DNA from 3 places in the Vallitalea longa genome. Region 3 is predicted to be linked to each of the others. Evidence: riboswitches for the same ligand, from Rfam matches in the RefSeq annotation. Region 3 holds a riboswitch; each other region holds the start of a gene.
The links. A riboswitch is a leader RNA that binds a small molecule or an ion and turns the genes downstream of it on or off. The one in region 3 is predicted to bind cobalamin.
Positions count from the first base shown of each region.

Region 1 (4,305 bases), on a different contig from region 3:
GGACATATCTTTCGCTAATAGCTTAGTATCCATTTGAAAGATTGATTTTCCATTAAGATACACATCACCATATTGAGGTTTCAAATTTCTGGATAAAGCTTTTAATATGGTTGACTTTCCACAACCATTAGTGCCTATCATAGTATTTATTGAACCTTTTTTTATGTTAAGAGAAAGGTCTTTTATTATATTGTTTTTTCCATAATTGATTGTTATTGAATTAGTTCTTAACACGATTTTTGAGCCCGCCTCTCAATAAGAATATAAAAAATGGTGCGCCTAGCATTGACATTACAATACCCACAGGTATTTCTATAGGATCCATTACAATTCTAGCTATCGTATCACATATCATCAATAGAGATGCTCCAAGTAAAGCACTTGCTGGAAATAGATACTTATAATCAGAACCTATAATTAGTCTTGTTATGTGGGGTACAATTAATCCAACAAATCCTAATAGTCCAACATTACTCGCTGCGCTTGCTGCAAGTAGTGAAGCTAATGCAATAAATATTTTTCTTAATCTTTCTATTTTTATTCCGAGTCCTGTAGCTATTTCGTCACCGAGCATGAGTATGTTCAATTTCTTGGATAATAGAATAGATACAATCAATCCAAATAGAGCATAGGGCCATAGAGCATAAAAATCTTTCCAAGTCTTAGCAGCTAAACTGCCCACCATGAATCCTAGAGCATTTTGTACCCTGTCTGGAAAAAATATTAGAATAGCATTGATCCAAGCACTTAGGAATGACGATACAGCTATACCTGCCAGAATAAGTCTTAGAGGTTTGATTCCATTTTTCCATGAAAGGATATATATCAACATAGTAGTTAATAATGCAAAAGCAAAAGCAACGGGTGTAACAAGAAAGTCGTAAGAAGGAAATATGACAAGTATGAAAATAGCACCTAACCCAGCACCAGAGGAAACACCAATTGTGTTTGGTGAGGCCAAGGGGTTTCTCATGACCCCTTGTAAGATGCCTCCAGCCAAGGATAGACATATACCTACAGTCCCAGCTACAAGTGATCTTGGAACTCTAACTTTCCATATGATGTTTCTGTTAACTCCTGTACGATCAATAAATATAGCTTTTAAAATCTCTGGAATAGATATTTTAAGAGCACCTAGACTTATGCTGAATAAGAAAGATAATATAGTGATGATAACTAATATTAATATTATGGTGATCTTAAATGAATGTCTATTATTTATCTTTTTCATTTTTCAAATACCTGAGGATATAATATTTTAGCTAGATATTCAAATGCTTCAGGATATCTTGCATTAGGCTTGTAGTGGAATAATTCTGGTGGTAAATAATGTATATTACCTTCTTTGACAGCAGTAAGAGTTCCCCAAGCGTCATTGGATTCCAAATCTTCTTTCATACGAGTTTTAACTTTTTCAAGATCACCCATAGGAACTACTAATATTACATCAGGATCTTCTTCTAATATTTTTTCTAAACTAAAATCAACAGTCGAACTGTTTTTAACAGGTGCGTCTGTAATTATATTATTAGCTCCAAGCATTTCAACCATATTTCCTACTAATCCATTAGGAAGTTGAGCTTTTACATATTTTGATGAACCGAATAATATTACTACATTAGGTTTTTCTTCATCTTTGACTTTATCGCATATTGTAGTTACGTTATCTTCTAATTCTTTGATTTCTGTTTCGTAGATGTCATCTCTACCTGTTATCTTAGTAAATATTCTCAAAACATCGATAAAGCTATCATATGGATTCGTGCTTACGTCAACATAGGCATATTCAATGTTATTATCTTTTAATATATCTTCCATTTCTACATGTTGACTTCTTCCTGAACTTAATATCACTAAGTCAGGTTCTAGAGATAATATTTTTTCAACGCTAGGTGCATTAACTTTTCCAACGTCTTCAATATCCTTTGCAGCTTCTGGTACATTAGTTGAACCACTTACTCTAGCAATGGCTTCTCCACCTGATAGATACCATATATCTAATATGGAGTTCATAAGAACAACAACTTTTTCTGGGTTTTTAGTTACTGTTTGTTCATTACCCATAGGATTGATGTATGTAATGGTTGTGTCAGTATCTTCAATTATGAAATCAGGTAATTCTTCACTATCATTTTTTTGTGCTTCTTTATCTGTGTCAGCAGAAGTGTCAGATTCTTTTTCGTTGTTATTATTCTTATCGGTATCAACTGTATTATCCTCATCAGTAACAGTAGTTTTGGAAGAATCCTCTTTTTTTGAGCATCCAGTAAATGAAGTTACTGTTAGTATGAATATCAATAGAACAGCTAATCGTTTCATATTTTTCATTATTAAAATCCTCCTAAATATTTTATTATAAAGAAATAATTATGATTTATTTAATAGGTCTTCTTAGGAGTACATTATTTATGAAATAACCCCAAAACAAAAAAACTTACAACTAATCGTTGTAAGTTATATTAACAAATTAAATTAACTAATTTTTATAATAATTTAATTAATTAATGTAATCGTATCTTCCCACCGAAGTTAGTTACATAAATTTTGTAGGCAGGTTTCCTGACTTGTAGTTCATTTTACTCTCTTAATCTTCCCAGTTTCCCAGTGATATATCTAAGATTTCATCCCTACTTACAGTAGCGGGGGCTGTAGAGGACTCACACCTCATTCCCTATTATCTTTTTTAGTTAATTATGTATAACATAAAAAAAGCACCTTCAAAGAACTATTGAATTTTAAAGAAATAGTAACATAGTTTAGTGACAATGTCAATGTTATTATATCGCTACATGTATTATTTTACTATATATATCATCTGATTTACCAAACTTGACTATGATTATCTCGAATAGTATACTTAAATAGACTTGAATTTTATTTGATTATTGAAAAATTAAAATGCATATCATGAATAAGGAGAATATACAATGAAAAAATTAAATTTTATTCTTATTATGATAATAGTTAGTATAGCTGTCTTATCAGGATGTGATTCAAAGAATGATACTAATAATAATAGAACTATTATTAATAATGCTAATTTGGGAATTGAGCAAAAAGAACTACCTGATGAAGATAATGATGAAGCAGATAATGAGGATACAAAAAATAATAGAACAGAGTTAGCTGAACTTATAGAAACACCTTTACCATCAGCTAAATCAGTGGGGATTTGTTACAAAAATGAGCAAGAAGATATATTTAAAGAGTTGGTAGGAGAATATTATGAGGAATTCATTGATATTTCACAGTATTATCGTGATATAGAAGATAAAGATAATCTTGGAATGAAAGTCCGTATTTTTGGTAAAAAAGGATATGGAAATTCTGCTATCGTCATGGTTGACGATATTAAGAATCAATTTATGACAGCTATTGATGGAGAAGATGGTATATGTTATTTTTCCAATGTAGATAATGAAAAATTTAGTAATGAACCACCAAAAACAATTGATGAATGGGTTGGAAATCGTGTTATTAGTGTTAATGGAGACAATAAAGATAATGAGGATCAAGAAGAGGATAGTAAGAATAAAAGAGCATATGATGCTATACCAGAAGAAATTATAGAATACATTAATAAAAAAGATAGTGATACACAAATAGTATATTTCAAGGAAGAGGATATGGATGTTGATGGGGTATCGGAATTCATAATCGGAACAAGTCTAATAAATAACGATTTGAGTTATGAATATTTTTCTGAAGTATATGTTTTGAGATTGAAAGAAGGAAATGTCAAGGAATTAGAGGGTGATTATGTTAGTACAGGGTATTCTATTAATAATATTAATCTGGTAAAACTAGATAACCTTCCCAATAAATATTTATATTGTGGATTAACAAACGGTGTAAATATACAAGGATTTGTCCTTTATGGATTAAAAGATGATAAGATTTATAAGATAGATTGCTGTGTTTGCCCTTCTGGGGATGGTGAGGATGTTTTAGTTGATGAAAACCAGGATGGTCAATATGATGGATATAAAAAAAGTAGATCAGATAGCTATACATACCATTACCATGTTAATTATTATTACAATCTGATAGGTGAAAAGTTTCAATTAGATAGAATATCATTTGATTTACCACCATATCCAATTACTATAAAAGAAGTAACCATGCAATATTTACAGTTGAGGTCACTGGATTTGGATTCAATAGAGATTGTTGAACGTTTGAATGAGTTATGTCAAGATGAAGAAGCTGATAAGATAGATACATCTTTTGGATGTTTACATTATGTATTACAAAATAGTAGTGAAATAGGACCTGAAATGAATTTTGACATTGATGAAGAAAATA
Region 1 covers NZ_BRLB01000015.1:99,891-104,195, reverse strand. The annotation lists gene QMG30_RS19085 (ABC transporter ATP-binding protein) at 1-234, opposite strand, end outside; gene QMG30_RS19080 (FecCD family ABC transporter permease) at 221-1,231, opposite strand; gene QMG30_RS19075 (ABC transporter substrate-binding protein) at 1,228-2,328, opposite strand; cobalamin riboswitch at 2,533-2,734, opposite strand; gene QMG30_RS19070 (hypothetical protein) at 2,928-4,305, shown strand, end outside.
Region 1: another riboswitch for cobalamin. It lies ahead of QMG30_RS19075 (ABC transporter substrate-binding protein); the one in region 3 lies ahead of QMG30_RS22950 (cobyric acid synthase).

Region 2 (4,305 bases), on a different contig from region 3:
CATAAGAATATATGTGTTAGCTAAAGTATTATACATTTTTACTTTCGACAAGTTGGAAAGACTTGATGAAATATTGCTATGTGTCAATAAATATTCTAATATCTCAATGCTATATTTATAGCCATTTATGAAATGAAATATAATAGCTAAACTATGATAAGAACGAATTTTATCAGAGGATAGTTTGTTTTTATGTAAAAACAATAATAAATCATCATTTTTTTTAAGGAATAAAGATTCTTTGATAAGGTCTATTGATTTATAATAATCGTGATTTATCTCCATTTCACATATTGATTTTAGATATAATATATACTGCTCGTTTTGCGGGGTTTGAAAATCGGTATGATGTTCCATTATAGTCAGTTGGTCGTTGAGACCAGTATAATCACATGAATTTATTAATAAACTTACTTTCTTTTTAGTTGATATCATAAAATCAGGATCATCATAGTCAGAAAATTTTAATAAATCTATTATGTCGTTACCTAGTATTTTAGACATTTCAACTATCATATTAGTTGATGGAGCTACTTTTCCTGTTTCGATTAGACTAATATATTTACGGCTACATTGTATAGTATCAGCTAATCTTTGTTGAGAGATATTATTAGAACGTCTTATTTCACTAAATTCTTTTCCAAATCTATACAAATTCATTATTTCACTCCTATATTGAGAAATATCATACTCTTTAATGTTTATGGGCTATGATGATATAATTAGACTACTAGATAATATATTAATTATAATTATTATATATCAGTAAAAATAATACTACAAGTAATAAAAACAATCTGCCAAGAAGCATTTTGCATGCAGCTGAATTATTATTGTAGATTATTGGCTTACTCCCATATAATATTGAAATGGGAAAGTTGAGTAATTAATATTTATTAGTGTAAAGCGAAAATAGAATATCCATAAATTGTAGTGTCAAATAATATAATATTTAGTAGTAATTATAGGAGGAGTTTTATGTCAACAAAAATAAATAAAAATGGTTTTAGATATCTAGTATTGGCTCAAATAATTTCTGATCTAGGAAATTGGTTTTACACAGCGGCTTTAAGTGCTATGGTATATATTATTACCCAGTCATCTTTAGCTTTGTCTTTTACATTAATTTTCAGTTTGCTTCCTTCTGCTATTTTTTCATTCGTGGGTGGAGGTATTAGTGATCGTTTTAATGCAAAAAAAACATTAATATTAATGGATGCAGTGAGAGCTGTTAGTATATTGTTTGTTTTGTTTTTTAAATCATCAGATACATTATATATTGTATATGTAGTTGCCTTCATGAATTCAATATGTGGTGCTTTACATACTATTTCTAAAAATGTCATCATTCAAAAGTTATTTAAAGGAGTTGAACTTAGAAAAGTTATTTCAAGACTTAGAATGTATTATGAACTTACTGTCATTTTCGGTTCTATGTGTGGTGGAATGATATTGGCTTACTTGGGTTTCTATACAGTAGTTATAGTTAATTCAGCTTCATTCGTAGTAGCTATGATATTCGTGCTATTGATCAGATATAATAATAAAACTTCTGTAGTTGTAGAAAAAGAGGAAAAAATTAGTTTTATAAATCTACAAAAAGAAGGATTTAAATATATATTTTCAAATGGTACATTAAAAGAAATCGCTTTGTATAAGATGTTTTATACTGTTGCAGGAGGAATACTTAATATCTTGCCAGCTATTATTGCTTTAGGCAGATTTAATTATGGAGAAGAGGGTACAGGATTCATATTTGCAAGCATTGGGGTAGGATCAATAATTGGAGCATGGCTTAATGGTATAATAAAAACAAAAGAATATAGTAATAAATATATGGCTTATGGTGCAATTGTTTTCGTATTTGGATTCATAATACTTATGTTAGCACCTAATTTCTATGTGGCTCTTGTTGCCACTGGTATTGTAGGGGGAGTTAGTATATTCTTACAAACTTATACAGAAGGTAGCTATATGGTTTTGGTGGACGAAGCATTTGTTGGTAGGGTAAGTGGCACATTTTTATTTATTACTTATGGAGGGATAACTATCTCTTTAGGTATATTGGGAGCTGTACTGAAAGAGCATTTTATGTTGACTTTGTTTATATGCATAATCATAATACTCATTCCTAATATATTGAATTTGTTGATAAAAGCATATAGTAGAAAAAATGATAAAGAGTATATATTCGAGAAATGATAGAATGAAATGAAATTCAGTTGTAGGTTAATTTAATTAACTAATTATTAGAATTTATTAATATTATAATGTTTTTTGTAATTTTTTATTATTAGTACTATAGGGTATTGAAATGATAATTATAGGCTGTTATAATTGAGTAACAATTGAAGATTGATATTTGGTCAGCTAATTAATTTTAGTTGTTAAAAGGGAAGCTAGTGAGATTCTAGCACAACACCCATTACTGTAAATGAATACAAGGCTTTTATAACCATTGAACCATAGGTTTGAGAAGGAGAAGCTAAGGTTAAGTCATGAGTCAGGAGACCTGCCAATTATCTTATTACAAACCTTTGGGATAGGAGGTTAATTGTAAAAGCTGTTAAAACTTTTATAATGCTTATAATAATGTGTTGATTATATAATTAAGCTATCTCATATGGAGATAGCTTTTTTTGATATCAATTATTATTAACTATCCAAATATAATTTTTGGAGGATAATATGAAAAGGATCAAAACAAAAGTATTACCAATTTTATTTTCAATCTTAATGATTGTATCATGCATTACACCTATATACGCACAGGAGAGGGGAACCCTTGATATTACACTAGCAAGTGTAGAAAATTTTGATAACAATCAAGATGCAATGTTTAACTTTAGTGTAGTAAATACAACTAATGAAACGTTACAAGCCAATTTGATTGTTGGACTTTACGAGAATAACACTAACAAAATGATTACATATAACTATGTTAATGATGAAATCAAGGCAAACAGTGATAAGAATTGGGGTACTTGTATACCAATTCCTGCTGATGGCGAATATAAAATCAAGGCTTTCGCATGGGATAATATGCATAATCCAGTTACTTTAAGTAACACTTTGATAGTTAACCAGCATCAAGAAGTTATAAGTATAGATGAAAAAGTTGATGAGGCCATTAAGCAAGCAGTCAAGTATCAATTGGATGCGGTAGGTGAACCAGGAGTTGCTACTATTGGAGGAGATTGGACAGTATTTTCTCTAGCAAGGTCAGGATTAGAAATACCAGAAAAGTATTATGAAACTTATTATGATAAAGTTGTAGGTAGAGTAAAAGAAGAAAGTATCAAAGATAAAAGAAGATGGGATGATAAAGTCACAGATGTTGAGAGAGTCTGCTTAGCCCTTTCTTCAATTGGAAAAAATCCAGCAAATGTAGATGGTATTAATTTACTAGACTATATATTTAATAAGGCTGAGAATTTCCCAGAGATAAAACCAGATGGAGAATTAGGACATAGACAAGGTGTCAATGAACTAAGTTTTGCATTATTGGCTATAGATGCGAAAGATTATAAAAGTGAAACTGGCATAACAAGAGAAAAGATAATAAATAGAATACTTAATGACTATCAAATCAAAGATGGAGGATTTGCATTAAGTGGTGATACATTAGATGTAGATACTACTGCAATGACTATTCAAGCTCTAGCACCTTATTATGATAGTAATGAAGATGTGAAAGCTGCTATAGATAAAGCTGTTGATAAATTATCTAAGCTACAGGGCAGTGATGGAAAATATGAAATCTCATTTGTTGGTAGTGAATTGACTAAACCATCAGAGACAATATCACAGATCATAGTTGCATTGACTTCACTTGGTATCAATCCTCATACTGATAGTAGATTCGTCAAAAATGATAATAGTTTAATAACTGCTTTACTTACATACATAGATTCTACTGGTGGATTTAAACATGTTCTTGACGAGAATGTTGATGGTATGGCTACTGATCAAGGACTATATGCATTAGTTGCTTATGATAGATTAGTAGAAGGCAAAAATACATTATACGATATGTCTGATGTCGATTTCAGTTCAGTAGGAACAGTTCAATTATCTATTGAAAAGAGAATAATAGGTAAAGGTGATACAGTAAGTCGAACATCCGTAGATTTATATGAAAAAGATAATGTATTTGATGTATTGAAAAGGCTTGTAGATGAAAAAGGCTTATCTATGAAGTGTACATATAATGATAAATACGGAAGTCGTTATATTGTATCAATAGATGGAGATGGAGAATTTGACCATGGTAATGGTTCAGGGTGGATGTATTATGTAAACGGT
Region 2 covers NZ_BRLB01000001.1:579,481-583,785, reverse strand. The annotation lists gene QMG30_RS02500 (helix-turn-helix domain-containing protein) at 1-660, opposite strand, end outside; gene QMG30_RS02495 (MFS transporter) at 979-2,202, shown strand; cobalamin riboswitch at 2,347-2,534, shown strand; gene QMG30_RS02490 (DUF4430 domain-containing protein) at 2,689-4,305, shown strand, end outside.
Region 2: another riboswitch for cobalamin. It lies ahead of QMG30_RS02490 (DUF4430 domain-containing protein); the one in region 3 lies ahead of QMG30_RS22950 (cobyric acid synthase).

Region 3 (4,305 bases):
TATAGCTTTGGGTTATATTTAATAGTGAATATAAGGTAAAGGCAAATATTATATTATGAAAATATTTGTCTTTACCTTTTTATACATAGTAGCTTAATTGCTTGGTTAGCTTGATCCAATTAGATTTTGTTAGTTATTGATGTATTGACGGTTATACTATTGGATTCATTGATTTGATAAAATAAATTCAGCTATATCATCAGTAACTTGTTTATCTACGTTAGAAGCTATGGAATATTCAGTTGGAGAAGGAGTGCCTTCACCTTTCATAAATAGATGATTAAGCCCATCATATAATTTGAATGTAACGGTATCCTTGGATTCTAAGCTTTCTTTCCATAGATTGAAATCATCTAGAGTAACTTGGTAATCTCTTTTCCCTTGCAAGAATAACATTGGTTTAGTAATTTCTTGTGCCATTACTGTAGGTCGATAATCTTTTAGGTCCAACCAATATTTTTTACCTGTGCCTCCTAAATCTTTTGCGGTATAAGTACTTGATTCGTCAAGTGATTTTACACGATCATAAACATTTTTATAATAATCAATTTGTTGTTGCTCTTCATCAGTAACAATATTATCCAAGTTAGCTAGATAAGGAATCTGATAAACTAATAAATCTTCTAATGGCCTAGCAGAACCTGCAAGGAAGATGTATCCATTTGCATCAGGAAGTTCATTAGCTATACGAGGCATTAAATATCCTCCCAGACTATGTCCTATAATATATATACCTTTAGCAGTGATATCTTTATTGTCAACAAGATAATCATATGCATAGACTACATCATCTATGGTTTCATCATATACAGTTAATTGATCTTGATTAGCGATTATTTTATTCCTATGAGTGTAAGTCCTTTTATCATATCTGAGAACTCCAATGCCATTACTTACAAGTGAATATGCTATGTCTCTAAAAGGTTTATTTGGTCCGATAGTCTCATCTTTATCACTTGGTCCGGAACCTTGTACAAGAATAACTATCGGGTACTCATCTTTGCCTTTTGGAACAGTCAATAAACCAGATAATTTGTATTCATCTGCACCAAATTCAACGGGTATTTCTTCTGCATTTTCAGGGAGAGAAACGTCTAGGTCAGCTCCTTCAGAGGTTGGTAATAAATTAAAGCCTAGTATGGATTCGTTTTCATCAAACATGACAATACACATGAGATTGGATTTGCTACATTTACTTATTATGGTTACTGTTGTATTTTTATCCTGAGTAATTGAGTTAGTGGATAAAATCTTTTCAAAATCTCCAACCAAACCAGTAATTTGGGTATCTGCTTTTGCTAAATTATCTTCACTTAATTGATTTTGTAATTCTTTAGAAAAATTAGTATCATCAATTATGGATTTAAAGTCTTTGTTTATATATAAGTTGAATAAATCTATAGCTGTTTTTTCATACTTATTATCAGTATCATTTGATTTTTCTTGTTCTGGTGAGGTGCCATTTTCTGTGGATTCTGATTGATTGCTATCTGTGATGGGTTCATCAGATTTTGAGTAATTATTGCATCCTGAAAATGTAAGTAAAATGATTAGTGTAATTAATATAAGCTTTTTCATAATAAATCCTTCCTTTCTTATGAAGTCATTTTATTATTGATGACTTGGCTTAGACTATCTTTAATTTAATGTGGGTAAAGCGTTAAGCCTTTCATAAGCTTACTCACATAGAATATTGAAGTGGTAAAGTCCAGTTGATATTAATAGGTTACTATAATAATTAGATTATTAGACAAATATCTAAATTACAATAATTATAATATATAAACTAAATATAGTCAAGATATTGATTTTATCTTTGGTATAGAATATAATGAATTCATGTAAAAATTTAATATATGCAAATAATACTACTATGTTATAGTGTATTATTTGCAAAAGTAAGTTGTGTTTTAAGGAAACTGGTGAAAATCCAGTACAGCCACCGCTACTGTAATTTACTACTAATGTAATAGAGGTCACTGGACTTAATAGTTTGGGAAGACATTACATTGGGTTATATGTATAAGTCAGGATACTTAGCACTGATTACTTGAATATTAAATCCAGATTGCGTGTGGAGATATGGGTTTGTTTTAATGTATATTTCAATTATTCTATGACATTTCTTCAAACGATATCCCCAAAAATCTTAAGTTTTTATAATCGAATATGTTAATGATAACCTAAGTAGTTATGTAAAATAATGAAAAAATGGAGTGAATAATAATGAATAATATTATGTTTCAGGGAACTGCTTCAACTGTGGGTAAAAGCATATTGACTGCTGCTTTATGTAGAATTCTAAATGATGATGGAATTAGTGTAGCTCCATTTAAATCTCAGAATATGGCGCTTAACTCTTTTATAACAGAAGATGGAAAAGAGATGGGCAGAGCTCAAGTTGTACAAGCTGAAGCCGCACGTATTAAACCACAAGTTGAAATGAATCCGATTTTATTGAAACCTACAAGTGATGTAGGAAGTCAAGTAATTCTAAATGGTAAGATATATAAGAATATGTGTGCCAAAGATTATTTCGGTACAAAGGCAGGACTAAAACAGCACATAATGGAATCTTATAATAAGTTACAATCCAAACATGAGGTTATAGTAATAGAAGGAGCAGGAAGTCCAGCGGAAATTAATCTCAGAGAAAATGATATCGTTAATATGGGAATGGCTGAGATGGTTGATGCTCCTGTTGTCTTAATAGGAGATATTGATAAAGGAGGAGTTTTTGCTTCAATCTATGGAACAGTTATGCTTCTGGAACCTGAAGAAAGAAAGCGAATAAAAGGGTATGTCATAAATAAATTCAGAGGTGACGTCAAGATACTTCAACCTGGTATAGATATGTTCTATGAAAAATTGCAAATACCATGTTTGGGGGTTATCCCTTATGAATCACTAAAAATAGATGATGAAGATAGTGTTACTGAAAGATTTGATATGAAAGAAGAGGCAGATATCATTATAGGGGTACTGCGGTTACCACATATGTCCAATTTTACTGATTTCACAGTATTTGAATTAGAAGATAATGTATCTGTAAGGTACATAAAAGAAAATAAAGATTACGAAGGAATTGACCTTCTGATTATTCCAGGCAGTAAAAATACCATAAAAGATATGGAATATATACACAATTCATCACTGAAGGCAGGTATATATAGAGCTCATAGGAATGATGTCCCAATTATTGGTATATGCGGAGGGTATCAAATATTAGGTGAAACCATTGAAGACGAAAAAGGTGTAGAAACTTCAATGTCAAGTATTAACGGATTAGGTTTGTTAGAAATTATTACGGAAATGGAAGATAGCAAACAAACTACCCAAATAACTGGAAATATAATAGAAGATATTCCTTTTGCAGAAAAATCCTATAATCTACAAGTTAGTGGATATGAAATACATATGGGTAAAACCGAGTTGATGGGTGATAGTTTACCACTTATTAAATTACAAGATGGACGAATAGACGGTGCAATGAACGCCAAGAAAAATGTAATGGGAACATATCTTCATGGAATATTCGACAACGATGAGTTAAGAAAACTGATCCTTGATAATATAAAGAATAAAAAAGGATTGGACATTGATAGTAACATTGATTACGCTAAGCTAAAAGACATTGAGTACGATAAATTAGCAAAACTAGTAAGAGATCATATGGATATAGATAAAATAAAAGATATTATTTATAATAGATAACTCAACTTTATAATTATTAATAAGGGTAAAGTATTATAATCACGTAGACATATCATTTCTATGGAGAAGGCATGATTATAATATTTTGCCCTGCTTACTGAAATATAATAAAAAATTAGAGGTGCTATAATTGAAACCCATAATAATATTATGTATAGCCATATTACTAGATAGAATATTTGGCGACCCTGTTAATATACCACATCCTATTATATATATAGGAAAATTAATCAGTAGATTAGAAAAGACAATAAGAAAGAGTAGAATACCTTTGAAGATTGGAGGTTTCGTACTTCTAATTACGACAGTCGGAATAACATTTTTTTCTATAACCCTAGTGCTATTCGTATGTTCTAAAATTCATCCATACATACAAGATATAGTAACTACCTATTTATTATATACTGCTTTGGCTGCTAAATGTTTAAAAGATGAAGTATTAAAAGTATATAAAGCAATAGAAAAGGATGATTTGGAATTATCTAGAAAACAGTTATCTTATTTAGTTGGAAGAGATACTAACAATTTAACTAAAGAAGAAATTATAAGAGGAGCAATCGAAACAGCAGCAGAAAATACTGTAGATGGAGT
Region 3 covers NZ_BRLB01000025.1:38,587-42,891, forward strand. The annotation lists gene QMG30_RS22945 (prolyl oligopeptidase family serine peptidase) at 166-1,578, opposite strand; cobalamin riboswitch at 1,890-2,058, shown strand; gene QMG30_RS22950 (cobyric acid synthase) at 2,227-3,714, shown strand; gene cbiB (adenosylcobinamide-phosphate synthase CbiB) at 3,845-4,305, shown strand, end outside.